2 regions of the Bacillus sp. VA13 genome follow, and region 1 is predicted to be linked to the other one. Evidence: predicted binding sites of a transcription regulator. Region 1 holds the regulator's gene; the other holds the start of a gene.
The links. The regulator LexA, encoded in region 1, represses DNA repair genes until DNA is damaged. The targets are predictions, from matches to a motif close to CGAACATATGTTCG.
Positions count from the first base shown of each region.

Region 2: a site for LexA is predicted at 2,943-2,956, ahead of AC0C66_RS03500 (YolD-like family protein). Genes of this name have one in related genera too.

Region 1 is NZ_JBVQPP010000001.1:375,115-389,393, reverse strand. It holds gene AC0C66_RS01690 (CcdC family protein) at 1-59, opposite strand, end outside; gene AC0C66_RS01685 (response regulator) at 138-500, opposite strand; gene ccdA (cytochrome c-type biogenesis protein CcdA) at 589-1,296, opposite strand; gene ynzD (aspartyl-phosphate phosphatase YnzD) at 1,516-1,689, shown strand; gene AC0C66_RS01670 (YneF family protein) at 1,763-1,981, opposite strand; gene sirA (sporulation inhibitor of replication protein SirA) at 2,067-2,513, opposite strand; gene tkt (transketolase) at 2,668-4,671, opposite strand; gene AC0C66_RS01655 (DUF896 domain-containing protein) at 4,840-5,073, opposite strand; gene AC0C66_RS01650 (YneB family resolvase-like protein) at 5,137-5,790, opposite strand; gene yneA (cell division suppressor protein YneA) at 5,809-6,126, opposite strand; gene lexA (transcriptional repressor LexA) at 6,276-6,893, shown strand; gene AC0C66_RS01635 (hypothetical protein) at 7,287-7,715, opposite strand; gene fosM (FosM family fosfomycin resistance protein) at 7,792-8,214, opposite strand; gene AC0C66_RS01625 (YndM family protein) at 8,411-8,863, shown strand; gene AC0C66_RS01620 (poly-gamma-glutamate hydrolase family protein) at 8,886-9,644, opposite strand; gene AC0C66_RS01615 (hypothetical protein) at 9,879-10,193, opposite strand; partial or broken gene AC0C66_RS01610 (YndJ family protein) at 10,286-11,921, opposite strand; gene AC0C66_RS01605 (DUF4166 domain-containing protein) at 11,921-12,538, opposite strand; gene AC0C66_RS01600 (hypothetical protein) at 12,543-13,346, opposite strand; partial or broken gene AC0C66_RS01595 (Ger(x)C family spore germination C-terminal domain-containing protein) at 13,501-13,821, opposite strand; gene chrA (chromate efflux transporter) at 13,923-14,279, opposite strand, start outside.
Region 2 is NZ_JBVQPP010000001.1:724,893-729,275, forward strand. It holds gene AC0C66_RS03485 (Rap family tetratricopeptide repeat protein) at 1-1,096, shown strand, start outside; gene AC0C66_RS03490 (hypothetical protein) at 1,086-1,262, shown strand; gene AC0C66_RS03495 (Y-family DNA polymerase) at 1,304-2,554, opposite strand; gene AC0C66_RS03500 (YolD-like family protein) at 2,547-2,879, opposite strand; gene AC0C66_RS03505 (YolC/YozM family protein) at 3,053-3,388, shown strand; gene AC0C66_RS03510 (hypothetical protein) at 3,431-3,787, opposite strand; gene AC0C66_RS03515 (YolA family protein) at 3,793-4,260, opposite strand.

The sequences.
Region 1 (14,279 bases):
ACAGCTACAGCCATTAACACAGCAATAATCGATGAAACTATAATCATCATACTTATCATTCCTTTGTTTCTAGGAGTGTTGTTACTATATACTATACTCCAAAACAATAAAAAAAACCATTTTGAAAAGAAATGACGTTAATATCCCATAACGCGGCTGACAGCCTCTAACACTTTTGTTTCTTCGAACGGCTTGACAATAAAGTCCTTTGCCCCCAGCTCAATCGCTTCCGTTACAATTCTTTGCTGGCGCATGGCGGTGCACATGATGACCTTCGCTTTAGGATCGAAGGTTAAAATATCACGAAGCGCCTTAATGCCGTTTTTCACTGGCATTGTAATATCCATTGTCACGATGTCCGGCCGCAGTTTTTTATACAGGTCCGCGGCTTGCTCACCGTCCGCGGCTTCGCCTGCGATTATGTAATTTGCCTCTTCCAAGATCTCTCTGATTTTCACCCTCATGAACTTGGCGTCGTCTACAACTAAAACTCTTGTCATATTCCCCTCCAACAATCGATTTCCACAGATAATAGTCTTATTGTACCAAAAACAAAAGGACTAGTAGTAGTACGAAAGTAATTTACCGTCAAAAACCAGTGAATCCTCCAAAAAGATCCGACAGCAAAATAATGATCAGGCTCATCCAATTAAAGAATAACAGCACACCAATCACAATCATCAAAACGCCGCCTGCTTTCATGATCAAAAGCTGGTTCTTTCTTATCCACTTCAGTTTTGTGATAAAGAAAGACAATAAAAGAAACGGAACAGCAAAACCGAGTACATATAACATCATGTACGGCACCGCTGAGCCTGGATTTGTGCTTGCAAGTGTGATAACAGCAGCTAATATCGGACCGGTACATGGCGTCCATCCCGCCGCAAATGCCATTCCAATTAAGACGGAACCTAAAAACCCGCTTGGTTTATGCTTAAAGTGGATTCTCCGCTCTTTCATCATAGCCTCAGGCCGGAACACGCCGAGCGTAATGAAACCGAACAAAATAATAAGCAACGCTCCAATTTGCCGAATTGCATCGTGATAATCCCTAAACAGGCTGCCAACAAAAGATGTTCCATAGCCTAAAGCGATAAAAATGACTGAAAAGCCAAGCAAAAAACACAAAGTATGAAACAAGCTTCTTTTCTGCAGCAGCAGCTTTTCTGTTTTCACATCATCCATGCTGACCCCTGTAATATATGACAAGAAAGCTGGGTAAAGCGGCAGGCAGCAAGGCGAAATAAAGGATAAAAATCCCGCTCCGAATGTCAAAAAATAATTCACGTCTCCCATGTCATCATCCCTTCATGATTTGACATTCCTTCAAGTTATGACAAAATCATTTCATTTTTTTAACACTTTCACTTGAAGGATTTCTATTTACAGAAAAAACTTATATAATTTAATTTGACATTGAGATATTGTACTCCTTCTCATTTGAAAATTAGTATAAATATGGATATAATATAAACATTCACTTTGAAGATCTAATGTATGAAAGGATACATCCCTGTGATTAGAGAGCATCTATTAAATGAAATTGAAAAAAAAAGAGCAGAGCTGCTGCAAATTGTCATGGCGAACGGAATGACATCTCATATTACGATAGAGCTCAGTCAGGAGCTTGACCATCTTCTCATACAATATCAAAAGCAGCGCCTTAGAGCAGTAGCGGGTGATGAATGATTGCAAAATAAAAAACCCGTATAAGGGTTTTTTATTTTATAACCATGTTTCTCTATATCATAATCTTTACGTATTATTTCGTTTGATTATTCATGGCTTTCATCATTTGATTGATTTTCTTTTGAGAAGGTTTCATTCCCATTTGCATCATCATCATGCGTAACATTTGTTCATTAATAGGCGGATTCTTTTTAAGGTAGCTCATCATATATTTACGAGCAATAAAAAACCCGAGTGCAACACCTATGAGCAATGCAACTACGCCCACTAGGATGCCAACCCATAAAGTCATTTTATTTCCTCCTTCATGTTGTCTAGTTTAAAGTGTACTAAACCAAAAGCTATTATACAACATTTACATCTCTTTTTCTTCGGTTTTAGACAAAATTTCTTTCTTTCACCGGATTTAGCCATCCATAACGCTTCGAATTAAAATCCATAGCCAGAAAGCAAGGGCTTACTTTTCTCAACACCTCAAAGAAGATCGTTTCTGCCTCGTAATCCCCCGAAGCCACTAATTCTATCATGTGCTCCTTCATCATAAACGTCGCGTGGCCTTTTGCTTTCGGCAAAGCTAATCTATAAATATAATCTAGCTGCCTGTAATCCGTATTGTGTAAATTCATTTTTAACCGCTGATGCATATGTAGAATCGGGATTGGCTGTGTAATATATTGAATCTGTTTCTCTGTCATTTCATACTGCTGCTTTGTCAGGCTTGTCCAATGATAGTCTTGAAACAGCTCAAACATAACCGATTCCCGCCCGAAATAGTGATTAGCAAACTCCTCTTTTATCAGGTACGTATAGTAGTGACGTTCCATCTTTTCATCCCCTTTTCCAGCAGCATTTCATTTGCTCTCTATTATACAAAAGAAGAAAAGAAAGAATTGTCTATTACTGTTAAACAGCTAATACTATTTTTGTCGGATAAACAAGAAAAAGAGGATGATTTGACTCATCCTCTTTAAAAGACTTTTACTTATTGAGTAATGCTTTAACTCGGTTCACTACGTTTGGAACTGAGAATCCGTATTCATTGATGACGGTTTCGCCAGGAGCAGATGCACCGAATCGGTCTATGCCGAGCACGTCTCCATCAAGCCCTGTGTATTTGCCCCATCCAAATGATGCGCCCATCTCAATCGCAAGACGTTTTTTCACATCTGCAGGAAGGACAGAGTTTTTGTATTCAACAGATTGTTTATCGAAACGGTCCATTGAAGGCATGCTGACAACAGAAACATCGATATTTTCTTTTGCCAATTCAGCTTGTGCTTCAATCGCAAGGCCTACTTCAGAGCCTGAAGCGATAAGAAGAGCGTCAGGTGTTTCGTTTTTAGATTTAGAAACGACATATGCTCCTTTTTCCACTCCTGCCAATGCTTCTTCAGCAGTTTGGTCAATCGTAGGAAGGTTTTGGCGTGTCAATATTAGCGCTGTTGGCTGATCAGTGCTTTGCACTGCAAGCTTCCATGCTGCCGCTGTCTCATTTCCGTCTGCAGGACGGATCAAGGAAAGATTAGGCATCGCACGGAGTGAAGCAAGCTGTTCAACAGGCTCGTGCGTCGGGCCGTCTTCACCTACCGCAATACTGTCATGTGTGAAGACATAAGTGACAGGGAGACCCATTAACGCTGCAAGGCGAATTGCCGGACGCAGGTAATCAGAGAAGACAAAGAAAGTTCCGCCGAATACACGCAGTCCGCCATGGAGCGCCATACCATTTAAGGCTGCACCCATCGCAAATTCACGAACACCGAACCAGAAGTTTTTGCCTGAGTAATCAACAGCTGTAAAATCACCGGCATTTTTAATTGTCGTTTTGTTTGATCCCGCTAGGTCAGCAGATCCTCCGACAAAGAATGGAATTTTTTTCGCAAGTCCGTTGAGAACTTCACCGGAAGAGGCACGGGATGCCAGGCTGCTTCCTTTTTCATAAACAGGAACCTCTTGATCCCAGTCCTTCGGAAGTTCTCCTTTGATTGCCAGCTCAAGCTGTTCAGCAAGTTCAGGATAAACTTCTTTATATTTAGCGAATTGAGCATTCCATTCTTGTTCTTTTTTCTCGCCTGATTCTTTAACCACTGCAGCAAAATGCTCATATACTTCTGACGGTACGTAGAAATCTTCTTCATACGTCCACGCGTAAGCTTCTTTTGTTAACTTGCTTTCCTCTTTACCAAGCGGAGCACCGTGAACACCGGATGTGCCAGCACGGTTAGGTGAACCGAAACCGATTGTCGTTTTCACTTCAATTAATGTAGGTTTCTTTTCATTTTGGCGTGCTTTTTCGATAGCCGCTGTTAATTCTTCGATGTTGTTTCCATCCTCAACATAAAGAACTTCCCAATTCATTGCTTCAAAACGCTGTTTCACGTTTTCTGAGAATGAACGGTCGAGATCTCCATCGAGAGAGATGTCATTAGAATCGTATAATACGATCAGACGGCCAAGCTGAAGATGGCCTGCGAGTGAAGCGGCTTCAGAAGAAATGCCTTCCATTAAATCACCATCACCGCAAATACTGTATGTATAATGATCGACTACGTTAAATGAATCGCGGTTGTAAGTTTCTGCTAAATGGCGTTCAGCGATAGCCATTCCGACCGCCATGGCAATTCCTTGGCCGAGTGGACCTGTTGTCGCATCAACACCTGCAGTATGTCCGAATTCAGGATGTCCAGGTGTTTTGCTGCCCCACTGGCGGAATCCCTTAAGATCTTCGATGCTAAGATCAAACCCGCTTAAATGAAGCATGCTGTATAAAAGTGCTGATCCGTGTCCAGCAGATAAAACAAAACGGTCACGGTTAAACCAGCCAGGGTTTGCCGGACTTACGTTCATAAATTTTGTCCACAGCGTGTATGCCATTGGAGCGGCCCCCATTGGCATCCCTGGGTGACCAGAATTTGCTTTTTCAATAGCGTCTATTGACAGTGTGCGAATGGTAGCAACTGATTTCTTTTCAATTGTATCCATAAAAATCCCCTTCCTTATGTGTTGTACCCTTACATCATAAATGTCTGACGACTTTTTCTCAACTGTTTCAGCTTAAATTTGAGAGAAACTTGTTGAATTTTGTCACATAAGAGTTTTGCTTATAGTATATGCAAAAGAGGAATACGATATTTCCGTATTCCTCTTATATTAGTGAAGTTTGTTATTTTGTTGTTCTTTTTTTAGCTTTTCTGGTGTTACATCATTGCCTTCTGGGTCAATGATTTTCACACTTTTTAACGTGTTTTTCATAGAAGAGCGAAAACCTTTCAAGTACTCTTGACGAAGCTTTTGCTGTTCGGCTTTTTCTTCTTCTGTCATAACGCCAGCTTTGGCTTTAGCAGCAAGTTCATTAATTCTGGCAATTTTAGCGTTTGAAATCATGTTAAACTCCTTTATTGCATTTTGTCTATATAGTACTAGATCAAAAAGAGTTTTACAACTGATTCACTCGGCTGTCTCGTCATTCTCTATGTATTCCTGATACCGCCGGTGGACGGTCGCTTTAGACACATCATAGCCAAACCCTCTTAGCGTTGCGGCAATTTCTGCGAACGTCAGTTTATTCGCTCTTAGGCGAACGATCTCTGAGATTGGGACCTCTATTCTTTCCTTTCCGCTGTTTTCATGTTGGTTTTTCAGGTTTTTTTGCGGTTTAAAACCGTTTTTTACTGCACGCTTCATTCCCCGCTTGATTTTCATATTGTGAATTTTCCTCTGGTACTCTTCCACAATGCTGACGATCTCCAGCACCATCGAGTCAGCCTCCGATAACTCCAGTTCACCTCTGTGAGCCGTTGTATAGACTTTCACATCTTCTCTGTAGATACAATGGAGCAGGGCGATTTTTGCATTTCCCCGACCGAGCCTAGTCTCATCCTGAACCAAAATAACATCAATTCCCGAATTCTTGATCTCATCAAGCAGCTCAAATACACCGTCACGATCCATTTCATATCCGCTGGCTTTTTCAGAAATCACTTTGACGACTTCCATGCCGTTCTCGGCTGCAATGGCCGTTAGCTCCTCCACCTGCCGCTTTAATGAAGTTTCCTGCTGTTCTTTATTTGTGCTTACGCGGGCATATATGAGTGCTTTCATTTTTTCTATCTTTCCTCTCTATCTTACAGTTGCCAATTTATATGCATCCTGATGCTTCTTTTTCAATGGAATCACCAACTCATCTCCCGGCTGGATATCAGACGTCTGAAGATGATTTTTATCAGCTACCCATTCAATAAAATCGTTTTTGTTTATCTTTTTTGTATCTGCTACCTGATCAGCAATTGACCAAAGTGTGTCGCCTTGCTGGACTTCTATTTTAGCATACTGATTAAGTTCCTGACCGCTGCTTGTATATGACAGCAAAAGGATAACCGCGCTCAAAATCACTGTGAATAGACCGACAAAAATAATAGATTCTTTACTCATGATCATAACCTCCAACAGGAATGTTCGTTCGCTTTTTTATAATTTCAGTATATACGAACAAACGTTTCTGTCAATTGTTTTTTCGAACCTATGTTTGTACTGTAAGGAAAATCATGCTATAATCTTCTTAAAATCGACGTTTTGAGGTGCGAAAAATGACGAAGCTATCAAAAAGGCAACTTGATATCCTCCGTTTTATTAAAGCAGAGGTTAAATCAAAAGGATATCCGCCTTCCGTGAGAGAAATCGGAGAGGCTGTTGGGCTTGCGTCCAGCTCAACTGTCCACGGCCATTTGGCCCGTTTGGAAACAAAAGGGCTGATCAGACGGGATCCGACAAAACCTAGAGCAATAGAAATACTTGATGAAGAAGTAGACATTCCGCAAAGTCAGGTCGTTAATGTACCGGTCATCGGGAAAGTCACGGCGGGATCTCCTATTACAGCAGTAGAAAATATTGAAGAATATTTTCCGCTTCCTGACCGTATGGTTCCTCCGGACGAGCATGTGTTTATGCTGGAGATTATGGGAGACAGTATGATTGATGCTGGTATTCTCGATAAGGATTATGTCATCGTTAAACAGCAAAATACAGCGAACAACGGGGAAATTGTAGTTGCGATGACAGAAGATGATGAAGCTACGGTAAAACGTTTCTATAAAGAGGATACTCACATTCGCTTACAGCCTGAAAACCCAACGATGGAACCTATCATCTTGCAGAATGTCAGCATTCTAGGGAAAGTGATTGGCGTGTTCAGAACCGTCCATTAACCTATTGATCTATCAAATGCATGAAATAACCCCCTCTTCCTTTATGGAGAGGGGGTTTATTGTACAAAAAAGCAGGCTCGCCCTGACTTATGGGTGCGAGCCTGAATAGGAGGAAAAAGAACATCATGTTTACACCATAATTATCCACCAAACAATTGTTGAAGTCAAGAAATTTTCTTTCCTTCAGGAAACTTTTATCTGAATATTGTCCGTTTAAAATATTAGACGTTATGTCCTTAAAAATGTTTCATTTTCTTAGGTCGTGGAATGACGTGGTTTCATGTTTATGTAAGGAGCGCGGCAGTAATTGAATTTTAATGAAAATTTAGTACATAGTGTAGTTGGTTCAACATTTTCTAAAAAACAGCTCACTTCTCTTGATCAACGTGAGCTTCAATCAAAATGAAAATATTGTATACCACAACTGCCCTTTACCCGAACACTCGTGCAGTTTTCTGAGTGTTCTTCTGCTAATATACGGTATCGGTGAAACGGATCGATAGAAACCTTATCCTGAGCACTAAAATCAAACCAGCTGCCGCTGAATTGCTTCGTGCTCAGTGTGGTATATTCTCCCGTAAGCCCCATTCGCTGAAGTTTAATCTCAACTGAACAAGTATTGGCTCCCAAGATCGTAAACTGATAGCCTAAAATATAGTCGATCGCCGGGACATCACTGATATTTTCCAGAACAAACGATTTTGTGCTGTCATTTAAAATAAAGTCTGTTTTGTGATCAAAATCTAAAGCTGACACATGGGTACTGCCAATGCCAAAAAAACACATCAAAACTGCTGTTAAGCCTAAGATACTTATTTTCAATTACACCCCTCCTTTACCACATTTTAACCCTACATGAGATTTATGTATATGTTCTGTGTAATATCAAGAGGTCGTTTCAATCATAAAAATCCATATGCGTTTTTTCCTGTTTATAATAACGAAGCCTGTCTTGAAGGGTTCCGGTATGAAATTCAAACTTGTGGCCGTCAGGGTCGGTAAAATAAATTGATTTTCGATCGCGTTCATCTCGTTCTCTGCCAGGCAGGATATTGACATGAAGCCTTTTTAATTTTGCTGACATTTCCTCAAACTCTTGATCTTCAATAGTAAATGCAATATGGGTATAAGACTCCTTAATGTCATTTCTCGGAATGTCAGGTTCTTCATTAAGCGCAAGCCAAATGCCATTTAAATCAAAATATGCTGTTGTTTTTCCCTTTACCAGAAGCTTGGCATCAAACACTTTTTGATAAAAATCAATCGATGTATACAGATGAGAAACTGAAAATAATAAGTGATTGATTCCTTTTACCTTCACAAATCATTCCCCCTTGAAAGCTGATCATCCATATGTACGACTTTTTTCCAAAAAAGTTTCATGCAGTCAGCAAAAAATACCAGTGTAAACAAAATCGGATTGTTTAAAATAATGATTGTCGAATTGAATTACTTATGTTTTTATAATTTGTTTACAGCCAAGGGTTTTCTTCAAAAATAACAATTTAGGTGGTCAAATGAAACATATCATTGCTCTTGCTTCAAAGGTTGCTTTCACTCTCGCCCTTTTATATGTGATTTTGGACAGAGTCTATCACGCGCCCTTTTTAAGTGTAATGTTTATTGCACTTTTCCTAGGTTTTGTTTCCTATCTATCCGGTGACATGCTCGTCCTTCCGCGAACAAACAATATTACAGCTTCATTGGCTGACTTTGGACTTTCATTCGTTATTCTTTGGGTCTTTGTTTTAACCCAAACAAGAAATGATTTCCCACCGTTTGCAGCTGCTCTACTTTCCGCCCTCTGTCTTACTGTTTTTGAATACTTTTTTCATCGGTATTTGCTAAAAAATGTGCTGGATGAAACCTTCCGAAATGAACTGTCAGCCAGGGATAACACACTGCAGTATCAAACAGAAGCCGCAGACGAGCTGTTTCCTGACGTTACGAATGAGAAGCATGAGGAATAGGAGGCTTAGCGCCTCCTATTTTTCAGTAGCTATTATTGATAAAACGGGACATCACTTCTGTGAAATCATAAAACCTCTCATTTTGAGTAACAGATCTGCTTTTTAAAGAAAAAACGCCGAACAAAGATCTTCTAAAACCTGTGCTCATTTCTAACTGGATACTCAAACCTGTTTTTGATTTATTTGCAATGTTATTCGGACTTACACCTGCATGCGGATGGTCCATACCGAGCAATACAGCAGGAAAACCGGCATTTTGCAGTTTTTCAACTAAATCTGACGCTCTTACACGATCTGTACCGCCGACTTCGATCTGCTGATCTTCTTCTGCATATCCGTGCAATGAAATGACATATTCATGACTTCCCGTCATTTTCAGAGCCCGAGGCTCATCAAAATGCGTGCTCGTAATATGCAGCACTGAGTTTCCTGACGATTTTAAGCCTTCAAATAAATACATCGAGTACTCTTTGCTGAGCTCTCTCGCTATTTCACTTGTCCCGCCTTCAATACCTCCTCCGTGAATGGCTAAAACAAGAACAGGACTGCCGGTTTCTTTCGTAACAATGCCGTAATCAGAAGGATCTTCATTGTTTTTTAATTCCTCAAAATTCTGATATACATCTTCAGCATATATTGAAGAAATCGGAGTAAATACCATAAAAATAAACAATAATTTTACAATTTTAAGAGTTGATGGAAAACGTTTGGCTATGTTACAATCAACATGCTTCAAGGAATGGAGCAAACGGCGGAGCAGGGATACTTTGGCCGGTTTCATCTACTCCGCCTCTAAGTCCAAATCAACAGGATGTCGGTTTCTTTGAGGCTTTAGCACGAATTTCTCGTCCTCCTTGTTAAATTTTTGTTAAATTCACAATATTATATACCATTGGCCCGGGCGCTGTTCTTCCCATTTCTGAATTTATGAAAAGTAAGTTGGCACCAACTACCTTTTTCCCAAATCGCATATCAAACAGAAAAAAAACGCACCTGCCCTTTGGCCTGTGCATTTTTATTTTCTTTTCATTCTTCGTTTATTTTCTTTATTCAGTTTCATGATGTTTTTTTCAATTTTTCTTATTTTTCGCCTTTGCGGGATTGTTTTCACTTCAAAATAAACAGCGATAAACCCGCTTAATGTCACTGCTGCAATGTAAAGGACACGCTGTTTGATCATCCGGTCAGCGTGGCCATGATCATCCGCTTCTTTTTCCAGTCTTTCGGTTACGTCTTTATTAAACAGCTGATCGACATACACTTGTTTCATTCCCACTGTAAATCCCGCAGCCAGCCAAAGAATCAGAAAACAACTGATATAAAACATCATTAATCCTTCCTTTCCCGTCTAGATGCGGCGCAGAATTGGAATGTAGCAGATCTAATCATTAAACAGCTGGCCGATGAATCCTCTTCTATGTATTAGGTTCTTTCATTTGGACGGACAATATGTAATGATGTAATGTACAGTTAGAAATTTTATTCCAAACAGCCACATGTGATGAACAGCAGTTAACTTGTTGTCATGTATAGCTTCTATCAGAAAGGTTTCAGATAAAGGCAGCGGACAAGTTCCCGCTCTTGTTTGCAGATAAATCCCCTCATCCCCGGCTCCGCTTTTTCTCCGCCGGCTTGTCAAAACCAGCTTCTCACGATGATGATAAGGCTTTAAAATGCCTGTCATACTGCTGAATGGAAGCGGTAGAGAAATGTTCATATACCCTTCTCCATTCGAACGATATACTGAATATAGAGCGGTAAAAATGGTTTCGTTTTTTTCATTTGTTCTGATCCAGGCACGCACTTTTTTTCTTCCGTCTTTTTTCGAATGAACACCCTTTATCGTGCTGTACATCCTATACCAGTCAGGGTTCGTCGACAAATGGATTTGGCCGGTTCTTCTGCTGAACCTTTCGTAAACCATTGCAAGCGGCCGAAACCACGTGCTCCACGTCACTTTTGCTTTTACATCATAATCAATGGTTTGTTCATAAAACGAAAGAATGAACGGCGCCAGTTTTTCAGGTGAAAAATCTTTTGATCGAAGGCTTCCCATATCATCCACGAGCCCTCTGTACTGAACGTTATTTTCAGCTTGAATGTTAGCTAAAAAGTCTTTTCCAATCCTTCTTTTTCCGTAGATACGGCTGAATGTCTTTACGCTGTCTGCATCAAAAGGTTTCGGATCTTCTATTCTCCATCCTATGAGAGCGGGCAATATAACAAAAAACGCGTTAACAAAACCGTGAATCCAAATCATCTGATTAATGGTCAGTGTAACGTCTTGCCGAAATACACCAAATGAATAAATCATCGAGAAAGAGATCGTTATCATTAGAACGGCAGAAGAGAACCGAACAAGAAATTTCCCCGTCTTGCTGCGAAAAGATGTGGTGAACACCAAAAATGCGTGAAGATAAAGCGCCGCCATATAGATGCCAACCGCAATGACATCTAGTGTTTTTGAATATGTGATGCCAAGCGCGATAAGAAGGGGCGAAAACAAAATCACCCATGTTATCCAACTGTACAACATCCGATTTTTTCTGGTGATTCTCCCGAGCAAGCCGTTAAAGATCGGGAGAAGAAAAGCTGAATAGTGAAAGTGGACAGCAGTCAGCAAAATGATGAGAGGGCCAAATTGCATTATCTGCAAATGTGCAGCATAAGCAAAAAACCAAAAATCTCCTCCCGCCAAATAGATAAGCCCGAACAGAACTGATGTCTCTTCGATTCTATGTATCTTTGTTTCCCAAAGACGAAGGATCGCATACAGCGCCATAAAAACTGTGTACATCCACCAGATCAGCGCGAAACCTCCGATGTCTGTCACAAGAGCCAGCACCGCAAATAAAGCGGCTGCCGGATAGCATTGGATTAACACAGATTCCAGAAATGGAGCAGCCCGAAGCTGCGATTGAAAGACAAAAAGAAAAATTCCCGGCACGAAAAAAAGAATGGATAACAAAACAAGTGCCTCTGCCACTGATATATGAGGTGCTTCCGCTGCAAGAAATCCTATAAAGCAAAGCGAACTGATCATGCCATTTCGTTTTATCATGATTCTCTCTCTTCTTCCTGAAACATTCCTTTATAAAAGAAAAGAGTGCCGAGAATTGTATTTTGGACATGCACTTGAATGGTGAAGCAATTCTTTCTTTCATCAAACGTTTCGCAAACAGCGGATGTACCGGTCAGCCATTTTGGAAGCGGTATTCTTTTTCCGCATATCAATAGCCATTGCTTTCCCGTTGTAATGGTTAGAGAGCCGTCAGGAGATGCCTCGAACGCTAAAACAGACAGCAGAAGATGAGGTTTGCCGAAGAAATCAAGTATTCTATCTTCTTTTTCGTCGTATACCATGATCGCGTCAAAGAAACGTTTTTTGCCTTTAAAGAAAAATGTACGATTCCATTCTATCCCAGTATGTTCCCGATTCAAAAGACAAGTTCTATTTTGAATGGTAAATGGGATGTTTTTGCCTCTTTCTGAAAAAAAGCACCTGAAAAAAACACCCAGCTTTAACAGCATTCTGACCAGAAAAGAGCCTCCGCTTATTTCTGACATCGTTCCTGTCCCGCTGAATGTATGAGATTCGTCTAATTGATACCGTTCTCGCAGCTTGGGATGCAGTAAATGATAGTTCTTGATCGTTTTTTCATAAATCGAACTCACAATGTCACTTCTTTCTCTTTCGTTTTGTGTGCCGGGCACTGGGGAGCTGCTGACTAAGAACGCCACTTGCCGCAGAAAACACACTCAATAGTATCCATAATATCTCGGAACCTCGAAAAGCGAATCCAGCAAAGATACAAGCCTGTACAGCATGAATGATCCATTTTCTATTTAATGGAAACAACCATAAAATTCCCATACCTATCTCTGCTGTCCCTGCAAAAATCCTTGTGTCAAAACCTGTAAAACCTTGGTAAAACCAAAACAGACTGAAAAACAGACACATTAACACATAGATGATAGCCGATCGAATTGTGTGTTTCGGATGTTTATTTTGCTCAATCCAAAGCCTTAATGCATCAAAGCTCCATGCAGTCGCCCAGCCAAGAAGCGGCCGAAATAATAAACGATCGATCCACCTTCCCGGCAGCCCGTATGCTGTTTTGTATTGGTACTGTGTTAAAAACATCATTTTCCCGTTGTCTCGCTGTATATACTTCCAGTACCCGCTGCCATGCTGAATCAGAGATAACGGATGGTCAGAGCCAAAAGCCAGTGAGGAAACTCTTTCAGATGAACATTTGTCGAAAACACCGACTGTTTCTCCTGTACCCGATACCTTTAATCCAAAGCCTATCCTTGTTTCGTAAAGAAACTTCTGCTTTTCGTATGGCTGCCTATGCAAATACGTGATATTTGAAAACCGGAGGTCCCATTCCTTATGCAGCGATGGGTTTTGTGTATATTCCCAAAGCTTATCCAGATCAGATCTCATTTCGATTTCTACATAAATCGGTTTCTGTCTCACAGCCCCTCCTCCCTTCGATTTAAAGCAATTCTATATTAGCATATTGACCATTCAAAAAAATCCATTACCTCCAAAAAAAGTATACTAATCCTAAAAACACATAAAAAAGAAGAGATATTTGCCTTCTCTTCTTTTTAAGCATCTACTTGATTCATCACTGTGTTTTAACCGTTCCATAATGAGTAATTGTGGCGTTTACGCTGTACGTGATGGCAACCTTACTGAATGTGTCACCCCAATTATTTTTCACCTTTTTCCATAAGTCCGGATGCTCAAGTCTTAAAGATTCATCAAAACCCGCAACATCTGCTTTATATTCATGCTGGATTTTTTTTAATACATTACCGACTATTTTCTTTACTTCGTTTTCAGTATTTGTTTCAATACGTTCTAAAAACTGAGTGTCCAACGTCTCTTTTGTGTTCCAGTTTTCAACCAAATCCCCTTCTGTTTCAATATCGACATGGAATGAAATTCTGTCTAATAGGATTATTTTCCCATATATCTATTTTTTATGTTCGTCTTTTTTCCCAATAAAAAAAGCATGATGAACGTCTTCATCACGCTTTAAAGAAGTCAAATGTAAAGAAGGTTCAGAAGAAAACCGCCAATGACACCGGTGACTACAATCACCCAAGGAGGCAGCTTCCAATAAGCAAGCATACTAAACAATACAGCCGCAAACGCAAAATCAATCGGATTCAAAATCGCACTTGTCCAAATCGGAAAATAAAAAGCTGAAATTAAAATTCCGACTACCGCTGCATTCACTCCTGCAAGAGCTCCCTTTAGGTTGGGATTCCTCCGCAAAATATCCCAATAGGGCAACGCTCCTAAAATCAGCAAAAACGCAGGCAGGAAAATGGCAATAGCAGCTAACATTCCGCCCTGCCAGCCGCCCATGACTGCACCAAGATAGGCGGCAAATGTAAA
Region 2 (4,383 bases), 340 kb from region 1:
AAATGAGTGGTATAAATACATAAGATTATTTAGTGTCCCAGATTCGGAAATATTGAAAGCTGAGGTCGAGGAAGAAATAAGGCATATGAAAGAAGATCAAGATTTATTGCTGTACTATTCTCTCATGTGTTTTCGCCATCAGCTGATGCTGGACTACCTTGAACCAAAAACATTGAACGAAGAACGACCTAAAATTTCAGACTTATTAGAAAAGATCGAAAGTAGTCAAACTGATTTGAAAGGGATTCTTGAATATTATTTTAACTTTTTCCGGGGAATGTATGAATTTGAACAATACGAATATCTTAATGCCATAAGCTTCTATAAGCAAGCCGAGAGAAAATTATCACTTGTTGCAGATGAAATTGAAAGAGCTGAATTCCACTATAAAGTTGCAGAAATTTATTATCATATGAAGCAAACACATATGTCGATGCACCACATTGTTCAAGCAATCGATAGTTATAAAGCACATGAAAACTACACTGTAAGAGTTATTCAATGCTCATTTGTTATCGGACTGAACTATTTGGATATGGACTACCCTGAAAAAGCGATCCCTCATTTTAAAGATGCTCTAGATAAAGCAAGAGAAATCGATATGTCACGATTAATCGGATCATCTCTTTACAATCTCGGCTTATGTTCCTTTGCTGAGGAAGCTTATGAAAAGGCATCTGAGTACTTCAAGGAGGGCATTAGAGTATATCAGGATAATGGGTATGAACATTCAAATCGCATATTAGATATCTTACTTATGTTGACAAAAACCACTTTTAAAATGAGAAATCACTCCGAGGGAATTTCTTGGTGTGCACACGGTCTGTCTTTGTCCAAAAATTTAAACGATGAGATTATGGCAAAAATGTTTGAATTCATTCATGCCTTATATGTAGATAATGACAATGAAAAATTAAATTCAATTCTAAATTATTTAGAATTAAAGTCAATGCTTTCAGACGTGGAGGATTTAGCATCAGATGCAGCGAAGTATTACAATGAAAAAGAAGACCATAAAGTGGCTGTTGCTTATTATGAAAAAGTGCTTTATGCCCGTAAACAAATTCAGAGAGGGGATTGTCTTTATGAAACTTAAGCATGCATCTGTCTTTATTTTAGCCATTGTTTTAATTGGATTTGTAAGCATTTATTTAACTAACACTCAAAAAGATGTCCAAGAAGCACGCAGAGGACATACAGCCAGTATTGGTTTTACTGATGGTCATTCGTATGAAATTGCAAGCAGAGGACATACTTCTTAATATGTTTTTCTTATCCCCCCTCCAAATTGAGGGGGTTATTTTTATGATTTATGTCCCCCAGTAAGTCCAGCTCTGTGAAGTGCAGTTCCTGCAGATGTATAAGAAACTGCTCTAAGAATCGCTTTCGATCCGTATTTACTTCTAATCCCATCCATTACAAACCCAAGTTTCCTTCTCTTTTCATTATCCACTTCAAATAAACTCAACTGTTGATTAACATCATCCTCAATATTTGATAACGTAACTGAGATACTTCTTACTGTTTTACCCGAGTAAAACTTATCAAACAGCATCAAGCAACATCTATATATGTCTATCGTGATATTTGTGGGAAGATCAATTGTTTTGGATCGATGAAATCCGCCACCAAGCTCATCTTTACTGTAACCAATTCCCAGGCTAATTGTTCGACCAACTTTGTTGTGTGTCCGTGCCCTTCTTGCGACTTCTTCACAAATCTCCAGAAGAACAGCCTTAATCTCTTCTCTCCTTATATAATCCCTCAGTAAAATCTGACTCTTACCAAAACTAATCTGCCCTTGCATCAAAGGAGCTCCTATTTCTGATAAATCGATTCCATGAGCATGATAATACAACTGGTTTCCCATTATTCCGAACTTCTTTTCAAGCAGCTCTAAAGGAAATTTAGCTAACTGACCTACAGTTGATATTCCCATCCGATTCAGATTTCTTTCCATCCTCCCTCCTATCCCCCACATTTTAGACAACGGGTGAACCTTCCAGAGTTTATTTGGCACATCTTCATATCTCCAACGTGCAATGCCGCTTTTCGTTTTCTTACTCTCCAGGTCAAGTGCAAGCTTACTAAGCAACATATTGTCACCAATTCCAACTGTACACATCAGGCCAAACTCTCTCCGCATACTACTTTGAATTGCTTTGGCCATTTCTTCAGGATTTTCTTTTCCTGCATCTAAAAAAGATTCATCAATTGAATACGTATGGACACATTTTTCAGGAACAAATCTGTAAAACAGCTTTGTAATCTCAGTCGAAACTCTGATGAAAAGCTTCATTTGCGGATTTACAATGTGTATTCTTGGATCTTCAGGTATCTCGAACAATCTCGATCCTGTTTTGATTCCAAAATCTTTTTTAAGTGCAGGAGATGCAGCTAACACTACACTTCCCTGTCTCTCCGTATTTCCTACAACTGCAAGGTAGCATGTTAAAGGATTAAGTCCCATTGTTACAGCCGATACAGAAGCATAGAAGGATTTCATATCGACACAAAGTATATTCTTACGTGGAAATTGTGAGTAATCAATCATTGTATCTAACTCCTATGATGTTATTCATGTTGATATATACTGTTTTGTCATGCTGATCTTTTACATGAAGCCTGTGTTGTTCAAAATTAATGTAATGGACTCTGCCGTTGACATTTTCAACGAATCCATTGTTAAAGAGTTTGAATTTCAACTCTTTATTAAATTCAAGTGCCTCAGAGACGAGAAGATCCATCTCTTCAATTTGTTGGTCATCTAAAGATGGTTTTTCAATTTTTGATACATCAATCAAATCTTGTTTAAGTTGTGTTAAATGTTCTGGAAGCATCATTGATGTCCATTTGATTGTTCCTCGATCCCTAAGCATATCGACTCACTCCTTTATTGATCTAATATTAACAGAACAAACGTTCTTTATTCAAGATAAACCAGAACAAAAGTTCGATGTAAATGTTGGTAATAAAATATAAAGGTCAATGATGATTTGCGTAGTATTAATAAAGGAGGGATTCTTTTCCATGAAGGAGAGTGTAATGGTTAATGAAGAAGAGGCTAATCGGATTTTTGGTCTTAGTTCCTGCTTTGATTATGTCGGGTATTACTTTAATCGAAGCAAATAAAAAGTCCCCTTTGGAAGTAATTGATAATATTCGGGATGAATTTGGTATATTCAGTGTGCAAATTGGTCAAACAGATCCGGCAATTACAATTGGCATGGATCAAACCAAAAGTGAAGCAAAGCTCCGTGAGTATTTAAAAGATAATCTGTCTAGAGAAGCAAAGGAAAAATATAAGATCTATATATTAAAAGATGATATTAATAAATTGGAGAAAGAACATCGAGAGTATTTGAATGCAAATAACCCCAATAAGTAAAACGCCCAGCATTTTTATTAAGCTGGGCATTGTTTTCATTATTTAAATAGAATTTCTATAAGCATTAATTGCTTCATTTCGTAACAGCATATTATCTTTATTAACCATGCCTAAGTTATATGCTTTTTTGATAACATCTAATACCTGCGAATCCATTGTAGAAAGGTTTCCGCCTGCAGTAAATCTCATTTTCCAGTCTTCTAAAGACTTATTCAAATCAAGCGTGCTTTTTTTATTCTCGGGTTTAACGATCTCATTTTTCTCAAGTTTTTCGCAAAACTCGTTAAAACCTATGGAAGATTGCTGAGTATTGTTCTGACCATAACCTTCTGTTGCTAAGCTGCAAAAAGCTAAGAATTTTGGATCTTTAGTTACATCATAATTAGAAGTACTAATCACCTGGTTCACTCTCTTTCAAAATCAATTTTTTGACTGTAAACAAAAGTGGTGCCTGAGCTCAATGCTTTAATCTGTATAGAGTTATCTTGAAGTGCGTCCATGGGAATCTCAAAATATTTATCCCAGCCTATTACCACCTTATTTTGACCAAGGATAGCATCAGATTTAAACATTTTAGCTGTGCCGTTATACAACAGATTCTTACCGTCTTTGCCTGTGATAACTGTTAACTTGGTATAACCCATAAAACGAGCTTTCACATATAGTTTATTCCCCTTCAAAACGTTTGGCGCTTTGGTTTGACTAGAAGTGATATTATCCCAAGCAAAATCGTTTCCGTCTGATGTAATCCCTGTAATTTGTAGATAGTAGAGTGGTAATGCTTCTGCCGCTTTTGCTTTTGATGAATCAGTGAAAGCGAAAGCAACAACTGCTAGAAGAGCAAGCAGTGCATATGTAATTCTCTTCTTCATTTCCTAAATCCTCCTTGGTACAAGTTTACATGTTAAATATCGTCATTTGAAGGGAATTGTTTAATATTTGAAATAAAAAAAAGAACCTGCATTTAGCAAGTTCTTTTCATATTGTCAATTTAT